3 regions of the Streptomyces sp. NPDC006140 genome follow, and region 2 is predicted to be linked to each of the others. Evidence: riboswitches for the same ligand, from Rfam matches in the RefSeq annotation. Region 2 holds a riboswitch; each other region holds the start of a gene.

The links. A riboswitch is a leader RNA that binds a small molecule or an ion and turns the genes downstream of it on or off. The one in region 2 is predicted to bind thiamine pyrophosphate.
Region 1: it holds a riboswitch for thiamine pyrophosphate, as region 2 does, so the genes downstream of both, ABZ386_RS18880 (thiamine ABC transporter substrate-binding protein) here and thiC (phosphomethylpyrimidine synthase ThiC) in region 2, are expected to answer to the same signal.
Region 3: it holds a riboswitch for thiamine pyrophosphate, as region 2 does, so the genes downstream of both, thiO (glycine oxidase ThiO) here and thiC (phosphomethylpyrimidine synthase ThiC) in region 2, are expected to answer to the same signal.

The regions. Positions count from the first base shown of each region.
Region 1 is NZ_JBEXTS010000006.1:299,621-304,987, forward strand. It holds gene ABZ386_RS18865 (hypothetical protein) at 368-1,219, opposite strand; gene ABZ386_RS18870 (nucleotidyltransferase domain-containing protein) at 1,191-2,000, opposite strand; gene rlmN (23S rRNA (adenine(2503)-C(2))-methyltransferase RlmN) at 2,234-3,340, shown strand; TPP riboswitch at 3,365-3,471, shown strand; gene ABZ386_RS18880 (thiamine ABC transporter substrate-binding protein) at 3,554-4,633, shown strand; gene ABZ386_RS18885 (iron ABC transporter permease) at 4,609-5,367, shown strand, end outside.
Region 2 is NZ_JBEXTS010000013.1:83,594-88,960, forward strand. It holds gene ABZ386_RS29920 (IclR family transcriptional regulator C-terminal domain-containing protein) at 1-518, shown strand, start outside; gene ABZ386_RS29925 (SsgA family sporulation/cell division regulator) at 618-1,052, shown strand; gene ABZ386_RS29930 (YibE/F family protein) at 1,151-2,353, opposite strand; TPP riboswitch at 3,092-3,281, shown strand; gene thiC (phosphomethylpyrimidine synthase ThiC) at 3,274-5,058, shown strand; gene ABZ386_RS29940 (hypothetical protein) at 5,132-5,367, shown strand, end outside.
Region 3 is NZ_JBEXTS010000001.1:831,579-836,945, reverse strand. It holds gene metF (methylenetetrahydrofolate reductase [NAD(P)H]) at 1-689, opposite strand, end outside; gene thiE (thiamine phosphate synthase) at 785-1,444, opposite strand; gene ABZ386_RS03890 (Rv2175c family DNA-binding protein) at 1,707-2,072, opposite strand; gene ABZ386_RS03885 (FAD-dependent oxidoreductase) at 2,163-3,404, opposite strand; TPP riboswitch at 3,598-3,709, shown strand; gene thiO (glycine oxidase ThiO) at 3,707-4,876, shown strand; gene thiS (sulfur carrier protein ThiS) at 4,873-5,073, shown strand; gene ABZ386_RS03870 (thiazole synthase) at 5,076-5,367, shown strand, end outside.

The DNA of each region.
Region 1 (5,367 bases), on a different contig from region 2:
GCCGACAGGCCACGATCGAACGGTTCGATCATGGCTGCGGTACAACTTTCCCTACTTCATCAAGGCCCGCGCACGGCGCGGGCGCGCGCCGCCTCTGCGGCGCGGCCTGCCTCCTGTCTGCGCCCCGGCTGGCCGCGCCCGGCGGCGCGCTCGGCGGCTGCGGGCATGAAGTGGGGAGACACCCTCTGTGGCTGGGGCGGTCGGCTCCACGGCTTTAGGCAGCCACTTTGGGGCGAGCCTCTAAGATCATGGCCCCAACGTCGTGCTTTAGTGGGCAGGTCCACAGACTGCCCGACGCGCCGGAAGCTTACGGGGCCATGATCACTCGCCCCAAAGCAGCTCCAGCCCAAAGCCGCTCCGCCGACCTTTAGATCGTCCCCCTCCTCGCCCATAGGGAATTTACGCGATCCTTCTGGCGGGAATAAATCCACGTAGGTACCGGTGGCGCTCCAGAGGTGGCAATGCAGTAGTCGCCATAGGCTGACAAAACTGCGCCAATGCGAGAGGAGGAAAGTTCATTCTCGGTGAAAGTCGCGAGAGAGTCCAGACGTCGGTCAAGGATCTCGCTTTTCGACTCAGCTGACCGCCAAGCCATGACTTCAGTCAGCTGCGTGAAGGCGGCCCCGGACGCCAGAGCGACTACAATTAGGCGAGCCAGGATTATGTCGTTCTCGTCAGAGGTTATTGGGATGGCGATTAGAATAACCCCGACGGTGACTGTAGAAAATACCCACAGCATGCGCCCGTAATACTCTGCCGCCGATTTATATAGCTGCTTCCCCCAGAAAGCATTCTCTTGAAGGTGGGCACAGAGTCGTTTCATGCCGAGAGGTGCATCGCTGGCGAAGTAGTCTGGCGGAACAGGGGCGGGGGGTGTTTCTCCGGGAAATGGAGTTACGCGACCAAACCAGTTACTAAGGTCGACCCTCTCTTCAACTGCTCCGAGAGCATCAAGCAGGAGCCCGCGGATCCTCCCCTCCTCGCCAGCGGAGTGACACTTCGCTGCCTTGTTTCGGGTGACCCAAGACGAAACCTGAACGCCCAACGCGATGAGTGCGGGAATGTAAGCGAGTGGACTCGTAATGAAGACCGATATGACGCTGAGAGTAAAGGTTGCCACCTGGAGCCACCTGCTCGCTCTGTACCCCTTGGCCGCCTTCTCAAGCTGCGCGTTGGCTAGTGCGATGATTTCATGAGACGACGCTTGGGAACTGGTCACCTAGCAAACTCCCCCAGTGATCGATAGCCCCTCGAATGTCTCCTTGCTGTTCACGCCGAAGGGCTTTATTGGCAATGGCTCGTGCTTCTGAAATCTTGGTAAAGCAATCTTCTCGATGCTGCGTGGATGAAGTTTTCGCAAATTCGAAGAAATCGACTATCGCGCGGGTGAGTGGTGGCATTCGGCGTGAATATGTGGCACTTGCGAAGTTTTCGATCTCGTAGGATGCGATGGGTTGCCCATGATGCTTACTCCACCACTTGATCACCTTAATTAGGTGAACGAAATCGCTTCCAAGTAGGGCACTCTTCTGATTAATCTCCTGATTTCGCCTTGCCGGGGTGTATGTGTTCCATTGGATTCGATCAGGCGACGGGATTCTGTAGGTAATTTCGCCATTGGTGCTGGCGGTATCTGGAATGGCAGGGATTACGTCAACGTCGGGACCTTGGGTGAAGTTGATGTGAACTGTATTTTCCGAGATGTATGCTTCCCGGTATCTAGGCTTTAGGGTTTCCAGTAGTTTTGCTGTGATGGAATGGGGGGTGGATTGCGTGGAAGGGTCTGGGCTTAGCGCGACAAGGATGTCTACATCGGAGAATCCTTGAATCGCTGTTGAGTGAGCCATGGAGCCAGTGACTTGGCATTCGTGAATCGCGGTCGCCTGTGAAAGGAACTGGCAAATTTCCTCGGCGCGATTCAGTGCGTCACCAATTTCACGTTGGCTCAAGCTGATGCGTCGAACAAAAAGTTCGAAACTTTTCTCCAGGGTGGCGTTCATGTATTCGATGCGCTCGGATCCTCAAGTGAAGGTGGCGTCAGGGCTGGTCCCACGTCATCCTGCCCTAGGAGTCGGACATTCGGTGGTTGCTCGACGAACTGCCTCCACCAGTCTCTGGGCCGTCCCTGGGCCGTCCGAGGCCGGCCAACGCTGACAGTCGGCACCCACAGGTGACCACCCCCACCCCGCTCCGGCCTGGGCTCCCGGCGGTGATCTGCCACACTGGACGGGTTATGCCTGCACCCGGAGAACTCACTTTCGTCGCCCCGCGCGGAGCCAAGAAGCCGCCGCGGCATCTCGCCGACCTCACTCCTGCCGAGCGCAAGGAGGCGGTCGCCGCTGTCGGGGAGAAGCCGTTTCGCGCCAAGCAGCTCTCGCAGCACTACTTCGCGCGGTACGCGCACGATCCGGAGCAGTGGACCGACATCCCGGCCGGTTCTCGTGGGCGGCTGCAGGAGGCGTTGCTGCCCGAGCTGATGACCGTCGTGCGGCATCTGTCGACCGACCAGGGCGCCACCCGCAAGACGCTCTGGCGGCTGTTCGACGGGACGCTCGTCGAGTCCGTGCTGATGCGCTACCCGGACCGGGTCACCATGTGCATCAGCTCGCAGGCCGGATGCGGGATGAACTGCCCGTTCTGTGCGACGGGGCAGGCGGGTCTCGACCGGAACCTGTCCACCGCCGAGATCGTCCACCAGATCGTGGACGGGATGCGGGCCCTGCGGGACGGGGAGGTCCCCGGCGGCCCCGCGCGGCTCAGCAACATCGTCTTCATGGGCATGGGCGAGCCGCTCGCCAACTACAACCGGGTCATCGGATCCATCCGGCGGCTCACCGATCCGGAGCCCGACGGCCTCGGGCTGTCGCAGCGCGGGATCACCGTCTCCACCGTCGGTCTCGTGCCGGCCATCCACCGGTTCGCCGACGAGGGCTTCAAGTGCCGGCTGGCGATCTCGCTGCACGCGCCCGACGACGAGCTGCGCGACACCCTCGTGCCCGTGAACACGCGGTGGAAGGTCCGGGAGGTGCTGGACGCGGGATTCGAGTACAGCGCCCGGTCCGGGCGGCGGCTGTCCATCGAGTACGCGCTGATCCGGGACATCAACGACCAGGCGTGGCGCGGTGACCGGCTGGGCCGGATGCTCAAGGGCAGGCCCGTGCACGTCAACCTCATTCCGCTGAACCCGACGCCCGGGTCGAAGTGGACCGCCTCGCGGCCTGAGGACGAGAAGGCGTTCGTGGAGGCCATCGCCGCGCATGGTGTGCCGGTGACGATCCGGGACACCCGTGGTCAGGAGATCGACGGGGCGTGCGGTCAGCTCGCCGCCACCGAACGGTAGTCTGACCACCGTAAGAACATCTGCATATTCCGACAGGGGAGCGCCACAGCGCTGAGAGTGCGGCACCCGGCCGCAGACCCTCCGAACCTGGCCCAGGTCATTCTGGGTAGGGAGATCGGTCACCACTCGAGCTGTTGCGCCCTGCCCGGGACCCCGGAAGTCCCGGGCAGGGCCGCGTCTTCTCCTGGTCACTCCAGGAGGAATCCAGTGAGCATCAACATCAGGCGGCTGACGGCGGTGGCCGTCGGGCTCGGCATGGTCGGCGCGCTGGCCGCGTGCGGGTCGTCCGACGGCTCCCAGGGGGCCGGCGACTCCAAGACCGTGACGCTCGTCAGCCACGACTCGTGGGCCGCGTCCAAGGACGTCATCGCGGCCTTCGAGAAGCAGTCCGGTTACAAGGTCCGCGTCCTCAAGGACGGCGACGCCGGGCAGGCCGTGAACAAGGCCATCCTGACCAAGGACAACCCGCAGGGCGACGTCTTCTTCGGCGTCGACAACACGCTGCTGTCCCGCGCCCTCGACAACGGCCTGTTCCAGCCGTACGAGGCGAAGGGGTCGGAGCGGATCAAGGCCGAGTACCGGGTCGACCAGGAGCAGCACCGCGTCACGCCCATCGACACCGGCGACATCTGCGTCAACTACGACAAGAAGTACTTCGCGGACCACAAGCTGGAGCCGCCGCGGAGCTTCGACGACCTGGTGAAGCCGCAGTACAAGAACCTGCTCGTGACCGAGAACGCCTCCGCGTCCTCGCCCGGCCTCGGCTTCCTGCTCGGTACCGCCGCGAAGTACGGGGACGACGGCTGGGCGGGCTACTGGAAGAAGCTCAAGGCCAACGGCGTGAAGGTCGTCGACGGCTGGGAGCAGGCCTACAACGAGGAGTTCTCCGGCTCGGCCGGCGGGAAGAAGGCCAAGGGCGACCGGCCGCTCGTCGTGTCGTACGCCTCCTCGCCGCCCGCCGAGGTCGTCTTCGCCGACCCGAAGCCGGGCACGGCCCCGACCGGGGTCGCCGAGGGCACCTGCTTCCGGCAGGTCGAGTACGCGGGGCTGCTCAGCAACGCCAAGAACACCAAGGGTGGCAAGGCCCTCCTCGACTTCCTCGTCAGCAAGAGGTTCCAGCAGGACATGCCGCTCAACATGTTCGTGTACCCGGTGACCGAGGGCGCCCAGGTGCCGCCGGAGTTCGTGAAGTACGGGCCGCAGGCGAAGGACCCCGAGACCATGGACCCGGCGAAGATCGCCGACCACCGTGACCAGTGGGTCAAGTCGTGGACCTCACTCGTGCTGAAGTAGCCGTCCGCAGGCGGGGCGCGGCGGCGCGGTTCGGTCTGCTGGCCGTGCCCGTCGCGTTCTTCGGGGTCTTCTTCGCCTATCCGGTCGCCGCGATCGTCGCGCGCGGCCTGAAGGCCGACGGGGCCTGGCACCTCGGGCGGATCGGGGAGGTGCTGGCGCAGTCCGACGTCCGGCACGTCCTGTGGTTCACCACCTGGCAGGCGCTCGTCTCCACCGCGCTCACGCTGCTCGTCGCGCTGCCCGGCGCGTACGTCTTCGCGCGCTTGGACTTCCCCGGCAAACACGTGCTGCGGGCGGTCGTGACCGTGCCGTTCGTGCTGCCGACGGTCGTCGTCGGTACGGCGTTCCTGGCGCTGGTCGGGCGCGGCGGGCTGCTCGACGAGCTGTGGGGCGTGCGGCTGGACACCACGGTGTGGGCGATCCTGCTCGCGCACGTCTTCTTCAACTACGCGGTCGTCGTACGGACTGTCGGCGGGCTCTGGGCGCAGCTCGACCCGCGGCAGGAGGAGGCCGCGCGGATGCTCGGCGCGTCGCCCCTGAAGGCCTGGCGGCAGGTCACGCTCCCGGCCCTCGCGCCCGCGGTGGCCGCCGCCGCGCTGATGGTGTTCCTGTTCACCTTCACCTCCTTCGGCGTCGTCCAGATCCTCGGCGGGCCCACCTTCTCGACCCTGGAAGTGGAGATCTACCGGCAGACGTCCGAGATCTTCGACCTGTCCACGGCGGCCGTGCTGACG
Region 2 (5,367 bases):
AGAAACGTCGCAGCACGGTCGTCGACGCACTCGCGCACTGGCGGGACCTGCTCGGCGTCCCGGTGTACTACGCGGCCTATCGCGAGGGCGAGATCGAGGTCATGTGCGTCTCCGACACCCCGGGCAACCCGGCGGTGGAGGAGTGGGCCGACTTCCGGGAGACCGGGCACGCGCACGCCATCGGCCAGTGCCTGCTGTCCCAGCTGGACGAGGAGGCCCGCCGCGACCACCTCGACCGCTACCCGGTGCAGCCCCTCACTCCGTACACGGTGCGGGACAACCACAGCCTGCTCCGGCGCCTGGAGCGGGTGCGGCGGATGGAGCCGGTGACCGAACGTCAGGAGTACGCCCTGGGTGCGGTCTGCGCGGCGATTCCGCTCACCCTCGGCAACACGGCCGCGACGATGGCCATCTCCCTGCCTGCTCACCAGGAGGACCGGCTGCTGCCCGCGGCCCGTCAGTTGCAGAGCGAGATCGGGCGTCGGCTCGGGTCGCTCGCGCTCTCTATCAGTATGTGAAAACTCACTCCTTGTGATCTGCTGTGTACGTTCAGCAAGATTCCACCAAGTGTCAGAGGTTCGTTCCCGGCCAGTCCACGGCGAATGACGGGGTTAGCGATGCGCGAGTCCGTACAGGCAGAGGTCATGATGAGCTTTCTCGTGTCCGAGGAGCTCTCCTTCCGCATTCCGGTGGAGCTGCGCTATGAGACCAGTGATCCCTATGCCGTCCGGTTGACCTTCCACCTGCCCGGTGACGCCCCGGTGACGTGGGCTTTCGGGCGGGAGTTGCTGATCGACGGGGTCGGCCGCCCGTGCGGGGAGGGTGATGTGCGGGTCACACCCGTCGAACCCGACGCGCTGGGCGAGGTGTTGATCCGGCTTCAGGTGGGCAGCGATCAGGCGTTGTTCAGGTCCTCGACGGCACCGCTCGTCGCGTTCCTCGACCGCACCGACAAGCTGGTGCCCCTCGGCCAGGAGGGCTCGCTCGCCGACTTCGACGCCCACCTCGACGAGGCCCTGGACCGCATCCTCGCGGAACAGGGCGCCGGGTGAGACATCAGCCGGCGGCACGGTGGAGTAACGCTTCACCGGATGCCGCCCGCTGTGCAGGAACGCTTCTCCCCGGGGCGGGGCGAGAACCTGCCGGTGTGTCAGCGCTTGCGGCGCCGGCCTCCCTTGCCCCCGCGGGCCGGGACCGCTGAAGCCTCCGCGGCAGGTTCCCCTCCCGTGCGGTCGGCCGAGACGACGAGCGCGGCCAGGGCCGTGGTGACCGGCACCGAGGCGACCAGGCCGATCGAACCGACCAGAGTCCGCACGATCTCCTCCGCGACCAGCTCGCTGTTGGCGACCGTCCCCACACCGCTCTGCGCGATGGAGAACAGCAGCAGCAGCGGCAGCGCGGCACCCGCGTAGGCGAGGACCAGCGTGTTGACGACCGAGGCGATGTGGTCCCGGCCGATCCGGATGCCCGCCCGGTAGAGCCCGCGCCAGCCCATCGACGGGTTGGCCTCGTGCAGCTCCCAGACCGCCGACGTCTGCGTGACCGTCACGTCGTCGAGCACACCGAGCGAACCGATGATGACGCCGGCGAGCAGCAGACCGCTCATGTCGATCGTCGGGTAGAGGCCGTGGATCAGACCGGTGTTGTCGTCGGTGTTGCCGGTCAGCGCGGCCCAGTCGATGAACGCCGAGCCGAGGACACCGATCAGCAGCAGCGAGATGAGGGTGCCGATCACCGCCACGGATGTTCGCGCGGACAGGCCATGGCACAGATACAGCGCGATGAGCATGATGGCGCTCGCGCCCACCACCGCCACGACCAGGGGATTCGAGCCCTGCAGGATCGCCGGCAGGATGAAGAAGTTCAGGACCAGGAAGCTGATCGCCAGTGCGACCAGGGCCATGACACCCCGCAGCCGCCCGACGACCACGACGGCGAGGGCGAAGATGCCGGCCAGCAGGCCCATGGGCAGTCGGCGGTTGACGTCGGTGACCGAGTACTGCAGGTCCCTCGGCGCGGAGGGCTCGTAGGCGACCACGACCTTCTGGCCCTCGTGCAGCTGGCGGGACTGGTCCGGCTGGACGATCTCGGTGAAGGTGCGGCCCTTGTCGTCGCCGCTGTCGACCCGGATCGTCGCCCGCTTGCAGGTGCCGTTCTCCTGCTGCACCGCGGAGGAGCCCTCGGCGGTGGAGGTGTCGCCGGTCGGCGGGACGCCCGAGGCGCCGGCCTCCTTGCAGCTCACGTCGACGACCTTGGTGACCGTGGCCTGCTGGGTCTGCCGGTCGAAGCCGACGCCGGTGCGCTCGTGCGGCGGGGCGCCGCCCGGCCACAGCACGACGAGCCCGACCAGCACGGCCGCGGTGAACGGGATCAGGACCGCCGCGATGACCTTCCGCAGATGCAGGGAGACGGGCGTGGCCGGGCCGTGGCTGTGGCTGTGCGAATGCCCGTGCCCGTGTCCGCCGCCCGGCCCTGACCCGGAGCCGTGCCCGTGACCATGCCCGCCACCGCCGCCGGGCCCGCCTCCGGAACCGGGACCCTGCCCACCGGAGGGACCTGGGCCCTGCCCGCCGGAGGGGCCGGGTCCGTGCCCACCGGAGTGACCGGGGCCCTGCCCACCGGAGTGACCGGGGCCCTGCCCGCCAACGGGGCCGCCCTGTCCACCGCCGGAGCCGGAACCTTGGCCCCCGCCGTAGCCGGGCCCGTACCCACCGCCGCGGCCGAGGCCCTGCCCACCGGCAGAACCGACACCATGCCCTCCGGGGGAACCCGGACCGCGCCCACCCGCGGAACCGGGACCGTGCTCACCGCCGGCCCTGGACGCCCCGCCCCCGAAACCCGCACCGGGTCCATACCCCTGGCCATGGCCCTGCTCCTGGCCATGCCCCTGCCCCCGGGCAGGGCCATGCCCCGCTCCGGCGGAGAAATCATGGCCGTCTCCCGGGCCGTTGCCGTTTCCGGCGCCGGATCCGCGGGGCGGCTCGGGCGGTGGGTAAGGGGGACGCTGCGTCGTGGTCACCGACCGATCATCGCAAGAACGAGGGGGGCCCTCTGTTCACCGCGCCAAGATTGCCGCTAGCGTGGAGGCACCTTTTGTACACGCGGGAGCTCGGAGCACCGGGCTGAGAGGGCGCTGACCTCCGTCCCAGCGATGTTTCACATGAAACATCGCCGGAGTCGAGTGATGTTTCACACGAAACGTCGCCGGACGGATACCGCTGCGTCGACCGCCGAACCTGTTACCGGGTAATGCCGGCGTAGGGAGTAGGTCTCATGACCAACAAGGACGCACGCACGCCTGCCTCCGTTCAGGACGGACAGTCCGAGGAGGCCGGGAAGTCCATCGGCTGGCACAAGGCGTACGTCGAGGGCACCCGCCCCGACCTGCGGGTGCCGGTCCGTCAGGTGCATCTCACCAACGGGCAGTCGGTCACGCTGTACGACACATCCGGCCCCTATACCGATCCGCACGTCGAGACCGACGTCCGCAGGGGCCTGCCGCCGCTGCGCGAGAACTGGATCATCGCCCGCGGCGACACCGAGGAGTACGCGGGCCGCCCCGTCCGCCCCGAGGACGACGGCATCAAGCACACCTCGCCCCGCGGCGGCCTGCGCAACCTCGACGCCGTCTTCCCCGGCCGGCCACGTCAGCCACGCCGCAGCAGGGACGGCAAGGCGGTCACGCAGCTCGCGTACGCCCGCCGGGGCGAGATCACGCCCGAGATGGAGTACGTGGCCATCCGGGAGAACGTTTCGCCCGAGGTCGTGCGCGACGAGATCGCGGCGGGCCGGGCGGTGCTGCCGGCCAACGTCAACCACCCGGAGATCGAGCCGATGATCATCGGCAAGCGGTTCCTGGTGAAGGTCAACGCCAACATCGGCAACTCGGCCGTGACGTCCTCCATCGAGGAGGAGGTCGAGAAGATGACCTGGGCGACCCGCTGGGGCGCCGACACGGTCATGGACCTGTCCACCGGCCGCAACATCCACACCACGCGTGAGTGGGTGCTGCGCAACTCCCCCGTCCCCATCGGCACCGTGCCGCTCTACCAGGCCCTGGAGAAGGTCGACGGCCGCGCCGAGGAACTGACCTGGGAGATCTACAAGGACACGGTCATCGAGCAGGCCGAGCAGGGCGTGGACTACATGACGGTCCACGCGGGCGTGCGCCTGGCGTACGTGCCGCTGACGGCGAACCGCAAGACCGGCATCGTCTCCCGCGGTGGCTCGATCATGGCCGCCTGGTGCCTCGCGCACCACAAGGAGTCGTTCCTCTACGAGAACTTCGAGGAGCTCTGCGAGATCCTCGCCGCCTACGACGTCACGTACTCCCTCGGAGACGGTCTGCGGCCCGGTTCGATCGCGGACGCCAACGACGAGGCGCAGTTCGCGGAGTTGAGGACGCTCGGGGAACTCAACCGGATCGCCAAGCGTTTCAACGTACAGACCATGATCGAAGGCCCGGGCCACGTCCCGATGCACAAGATCAAGGAGAACATCGACCTTCAGCAGGAGATCTGCGATGAAGCTCCGTTCTATACGCTCGGCCCGCTGACCACGGACGTCGCCCCGGCGTACGACCACATCACCTCCGGCATCGGTGCCGCGATGATCGCCTGGTGGGGCACGGCCATGCTGTGCTACGTCACGCCCAAGGAGCACCTGGGCCTGCCGAACCGCGACGACGTCAAGACCGGCGTCATCACCTACAAGATCGCCGCCCACGCGGCCGACCTCGCCAAGGGGCATCCGGGCGCGCAGGAGTGGGACGACGCGCTGTCCGACGCCCGCTTCGAGTTCCGGTGGGAGGACCAGTTCAACCTGGCCCTCGACCCGGACACGGCACGGGAGTTCCACGACGAGACCCTGCCGGCGGAACCCGCCAAGACGGCCCACTTCTGCTCGATGTGCGGTCCGAAGTTCTGCAGCATGAAGATCTCGCAGGACATCCGCCGTGAACACGGCGGCAGCCGGAGTGAGATCGAGGAGGGCATGGCACAGAAGTCGAAGGAGTTCGCGGCGAGCGGGAACCGGGTGTACCTGCCGATCGCGGACTGATCCGGACTGCCGGCCGCGTAACGGAAACAGCACGGCGCACCCTGCCCGGCCCAAGATCCCTAAGGTTTCTGCCATGGATGGGATCGATGTGGTCAACGGCGTCGTGGGCGCTGTCCTCGGCATGTTGTTCGCCGTGCTGTTCCAGCAGCCGCTGCAGGACGCGTGGTACCGCCTGCGCAGACGCTCGACGAGCGCGATCCGCAGCATGGGCCGGCGGGACGAGTCGGCGCCCGCCTGGCGGGCGTTCTCCCTCGGCCCGCTCCAGACGTCCGCCCTCATCGTCGAGGGCGACGGAGAGTTGCCCATATC
Region 3 (5,367 bases), on a different contig from region 2:
TCCAGCGTCTTCACGCTGGCGATCGGCATGACCTCGGGGATGATCGGGGTGTCGCAGCCGGCGGCCGAGACCCGGTCGCGCAGCCGGAGGTAGTCCTCCGGGTGGAAGAACATCTGCGTGATGGCGTAGTCCGCGCCGGCGCGGCACTTGTCGACGAAGTGGCGGACGTCGGTGTCCCAGTCGGTGGAGCGCGGGTGCATCGCCGGGAAGGCGGCGACGCCCACGCAGAAGTCGCCGGACGCCTTGATCAGCTCGACGAGTTCGGCGGCGTAGGCCAGGCCCCGGGGGTGCGGCACCCACTCGCCCATCGGGTCGCCGGGCGGGTCGCCGCGCAGGGCGAGCATGTTGCGGATCCCGGCGTCGGCGTACTGCCCGATGATGTTGCGCAGGTCGGCCACCGAGTGGTCGACGGCGGTGAGGTGGGCGATCGGCGTGAGGGTGGTGTCGGAGGCGATCGCCTCGGTCGCCTTGACCGTGCCCGCGCGGGTGGAGCCGCCGGCGCCGTAGGTCACGGAGACGAAGTCGGGGGCCACCGCCTCGACCCGGCGCAGCGCGTTCCACAGGTTCCGCTCGCCCTTCGGGGTCTTGGGGGCGTAGAACTCGAACGAGTACGTCGTCTTGCCGGTCGCGAGCATGTCGCGGACGGTGCGCGCGTGGTCCGATCTGATGGATGCGGTGCCGAGGGCCATACCGGCAGGTTAGCCAGGGGCGGTCGCTCTCCCAACCGAACGCGGATATTTGACCTATTTGTCTACTTGCTGTCCACCCCTTGGACAGTCCGGCGTCACTCCGTCTCGCGCAGCCGTTTCGCGAACTGGGATGCCGCCGCGCCCGGGTCGTCGGCCTCGGTGATCGCCCGTACGACGACCACGCGCCGGGCCCCGGCTTCCAGGACCTGGTCGAGGTTGCCGAGGTCGATGCCGCCGATGGCGAACCAGGGCCGGTCGGTGCCAAGGGCCGCGGTGGACCGGACGAGGTCCAGGCCGGGGGCGTGGCGGCCGGGCTTGGTGGGGGTCGGCCAGCACGGCCCGGTGCAGAAGTAGTCCACGCCGTCCTGGACGGCGGCCGCGGCGGCCTCGGACTCGGCGTGGGTGGAGCGGCCGATCAGGACGTCCTCGCCGAGGATCGCCCGGGCCGCGGGGACCGGGAGGTCGCCCTGGCCGAGATGCAGCACGTCGGAGCCGGCGGCGTGGGCGACGTCCGCCCGGTCGTTGACCGCGAGGAGCTTGCCGTGCCGGGCGCAGGCGTCGGCGAAGACGGCCAGGTGCTCCAGCTCCTCGGCGGCCTCCATGCCCTTGTCCCGCAACTGCACGATGTCGACCCCGCCGGCCAGCACGGCATCGAGGAACTCCGCGAGGTCGCCCTGCCGCTTGCGGGCGTCGGTGCACAGGTAGACCCGGGCGTCGGCGAGCTGGGCCCGTGCGGTGGTGGCGGTGCCGGACATGCGTGTCCCCCCTGGGTGTCGGTGGCGCGGGCGGGCCCGCGGGTACGTCGGTGCCGTACGGGTGCGGGAGCGCCCCTGTCCCGCCACGACACCTCGGGCACCCTACGCCCACCCCGGGCCGGTCGGCCGGGGCGCTCACGGCCTCGGACGGGCGCGGCCCACCCTTGGGCCGTGACCCCCACGGGCCACGGCCCACACCGGGCGGTTGTCCAGGCCCGGCCCCGCTCGCACGGCGCCGGACGGTTGTTCGGTCGCGGTCGGGTCAGACCGCGAGCGCCTGGGCGCGGCGCTTCACCTCCGTGCCGCGATTCTCGCTGAGCGCCTGCGCCGGTGTGCCGGGCAGGCTGGGGTCGGGGGTGAAGAGCCACTCCAGCATCTCTTCGTCCGTGAAGCCGTCGTCCCGCAGGAGCGTCAAGGTGCCGGACAGGCCCTTGACGACCTTGTCCCCGTCGATGAAGGCGGCGGGGACGTGCAGCGCGCGGTTCTCACCACGGCGTACGGCGATGAGCTGGCCGTCCTTGACCAGCTGCCGCACACGCGTCACCTCGACGCCGAGCTGTTCGGCGATGTCGGGGAGGGTGAGCCAGGCGGGGACGAGAGCATCGATCTTCGCGTCAATCTCGGTCACGGAAACCAGCCTGCCATCCCCCACTGACAGTCGGAAGTCAGCCCCGTCCACCTGGGCGGACGCGCCGGGCCGGGCCGGGCCCCCAGGCCCTCAAGCCGTGGCCGCTTTCAAGGGTCTCGCCGGGTCCTGGAGCAGCGCCGGGTTCATCGGCGTGCCCGCCTCGATCAGGCGGCGGCCCTGCGCCAGGTCCCGGGGGCGGCCCACGGCCAGCAGCGCCACCAGCCGGTCCCCGCGCAGCCAGCAGACCGTCCAGGCGGGGCCGGACGGATCGCCCCGCCACAGCAGGGTGTCGGCGGCCGCGTGGTGCCCGGCGTACTGCACGAACCGCCCGAACTGCTCCGACCAGAAGTACGGCACCGGGTCGTAGACCGCGGGGGTCTCGCCGGTGGTCCGGCCGATGATGTTCACCGCGACCGTGCGCGGCCCCTGGAGGGCGTTGTCCCAGTGGTGCACGAGCAGGCGCTCGCCGTAGCGGCCCGAGGGGAAGGAGGCGCAGTCGCCGACCGCGTAGACGTCCGGCGCGGAGGTGCGCAGGTGCTCGTCGGCCACGATCTCGCCGTGTGCGCCGAGCTCGACCCCGGAGCCGGCCAGCCAGGCCGTCGCCGGGCGGGCGCCGATGCCGACGACGACCGCGCCGGCGGGCAGCCGGGAGCCGTCGTCGAGGAGCACCGCGCCGGGCTCGACGCCCGCCACGCGCGCGTGGGTGCGCAGCACGGCCCCCGCGTCGGCGTACCAGCGGGCCATCGGGGCGGCGACCTCGGCGGGCAGCGCCCCGGCGAGCGGCCGCTCGGCGGCCTCCACGACGGTCACCGCGCAGCCCGCCTCGCGCGCGGCCGTGGCGAACTCCGCGCCGATCCAGCCGGCGCCGACGACCACGATCTCGTGCCGGCGGGCCAGCACCGGGCGCAGCCGCTCGGCGTCGTCCAGGGTGCGCAGCAGATGCACGCCGGGCACGCCCTCCGCGCCGGGCAGCCGGACGGGTTCGGCGCCGGTCGCGACGACCAGGACGTCGTACGGCACGGGCCCGTCCTCGGTGTCCAGCTCGTGGTCTTGCGGGCGCAGGCCGAGCACCTCGCAGCCGAGTCGCAGCTCGATGCCGAGGGCCTCGAAGTCGACGTCGAAGGCGGAGCCCTCCGCCTTGCCGAGGAGGACGGCCTTGGACAACGGGGGCCGGTCGTACGGCTGGTGGGGCTCTGCGCCGATCAGGAGCACGGTGCCGGTGAAGCCCTGCTCGCGCAGGGCGACGGCGGTCTGCACACCGGCCATGCCCGCGCCCGCCACGACCACGCGCCGCGGCGCGGACGAACCTGGTTCCTGCGTCTGCTCGCTCACCTGATCACCATAGACAACTGACATTTCGTCAGTCAGTGCTCATGCGCCGTGACCTGCTGCACAGCGCCTCTCCCGCCGCCCGTTCCTGCCTTTCCGGGTACCCGCGAACGGCCCGGGTACGACCCCGCCACGCCCGGGCGGGGACGGAGGCTCCCTTACTGCGGCACACGGCCTCCGGCTAGGCTGGCCGACGTAGAGCACTCGCGGGAGCCCGGACGCACCGGGCTGAGAGGGAGGCTGGCGGCCTCCGACCGTACGAACCTGATCCGGGTCATGCCGGCGAAGGGAGGGGCTGGACGCCCATGTCGCGTACGCGCACGTCAGACGTCCTCGTCGTCGGGGGCGGGATCATCGGGCTGGTCACCGCGTGGCGGGCCGCGCAGCGCGGGTTCGCCACGGCCGTGGCGGACCCCGAGCCGGGCGGCGGGGCCGCGCAGGTCGCGGCCGGGATGCTGGCCGCCGTCACGGAACTGCACTACGGCGAGCAGACCCTGCTCGGCCTGAACCTCGCCTCGGCCCGGCGCTACCCGGACTTCGCGGCCGAGCTCACCGAGCTGACCGGCCACGACCTCGGCTACCGGCGCTGCGGCACGCTCGCCGTGGCGCTGGACGCCGACGACCGGGCCCACCTGCGCGAACTGCACGCCCTGCAGCAGCAGTCGGGCCTGGACTCGCAGTGGCTGTCGGGGCGGGAGTGCCGCCGCCTGGAGCCGATGCTCGCGCCGGGCGTGCGCGGCGGGCTGCGGGTCGACGGCGACCACCAGATCGACCCGCGGCGGCTGGCCGGGGCGCTGGTGGCCGCGTGCGAGCGGGCGGGCGTGGTCTTCCACCACGCGTGGGCCGAGCGGCTGACCGTCGCGGGTGACCGGGCCACCGGTGTGGTCACCGCCGACGGGACCGAGCTGGGCGCCGGGCAGGTCGTGCTGGCCGGGGGCAGCCTGAGCGGGCGGCTCGCGGGCGTCCCGGAGGAGGTGCTGCCGCCCGTGCGGCCGGTGAAGGGGCAGGTCGTACGGCTGACCATGCCGGAGCGGCACGGGCCGTTCCTCAGCCGGACCGTGCGCGCGGTCGTGCGCGGCAGCCACGTCTACCTGGTGCCGCGCGAGAGCGGCGAGCTGGTGATCGGGGCGACCAGCGAGGAACTGGGCTGGGACACCACCGTCACCGCGGGCGGCGTCTACGAGCTGCTGCGCGACGCCCACGAGCTGGTCCCGGGCATCACCGAGCTGCCGCTCACCGAGACCCGGGCCGGACTGCGCCCCGGCTCGCCCGACAACGCGCCGCTGCTCGGCCCGACCGGCCTCGACGGACTGCTGCTGGCCACCGGGCACTACCGCAACGGCGTCCTGCTCACGCCGGTCACCGGCGACGCCCTGGCGCACGCCCTGGCGACGGGCGAACTCCCCGAGGAAGCCCGCCCCTTCACGCCGAAGCGCTTCAGTACCGCCACCGCACTCACGGAGCAGCCCGCATGAACATCTCCGTCAACGGAGAGCCCCGGGACGTCCGGCCCGGCACGGCTCTCGACACCGTCGTGAAGTCGCTGACCACCTCACCCTCGGGAGTGGCCGCCGCCCTCAACGAAACCGTCGTCCCGCGCACGCAGTGGCCGTCCACACCCCTGACCGAGGGGGACCGCGTGGAAGTCCTCACCGCCGTCCAAGGAGGCTGACCATGGCCGACGATCCGTTCGTCCTCGGGGGTACGTCCTTCACGTCCCGCCTGATCATGGGCACGGGCGGGGCGCCCAGCCTCGACGTGCTGGAGCGGTCGCTGGTCGCCTCCGGGACGGAGCTGACGACCGTCGCGATGCGCCGCGTGAACCCCTCGGTGCACGGCTCGGTGCTGTCCGTCCTGGACAAGCTCGGCATCCGCGTCCTGCCCAACACGGCGGGCTGCTTCACCGCCGGTGAGGCCGTCCTCACGGCCCGGCTCGCGCGCGAGGCCCTCGGCACCGACCTGATCA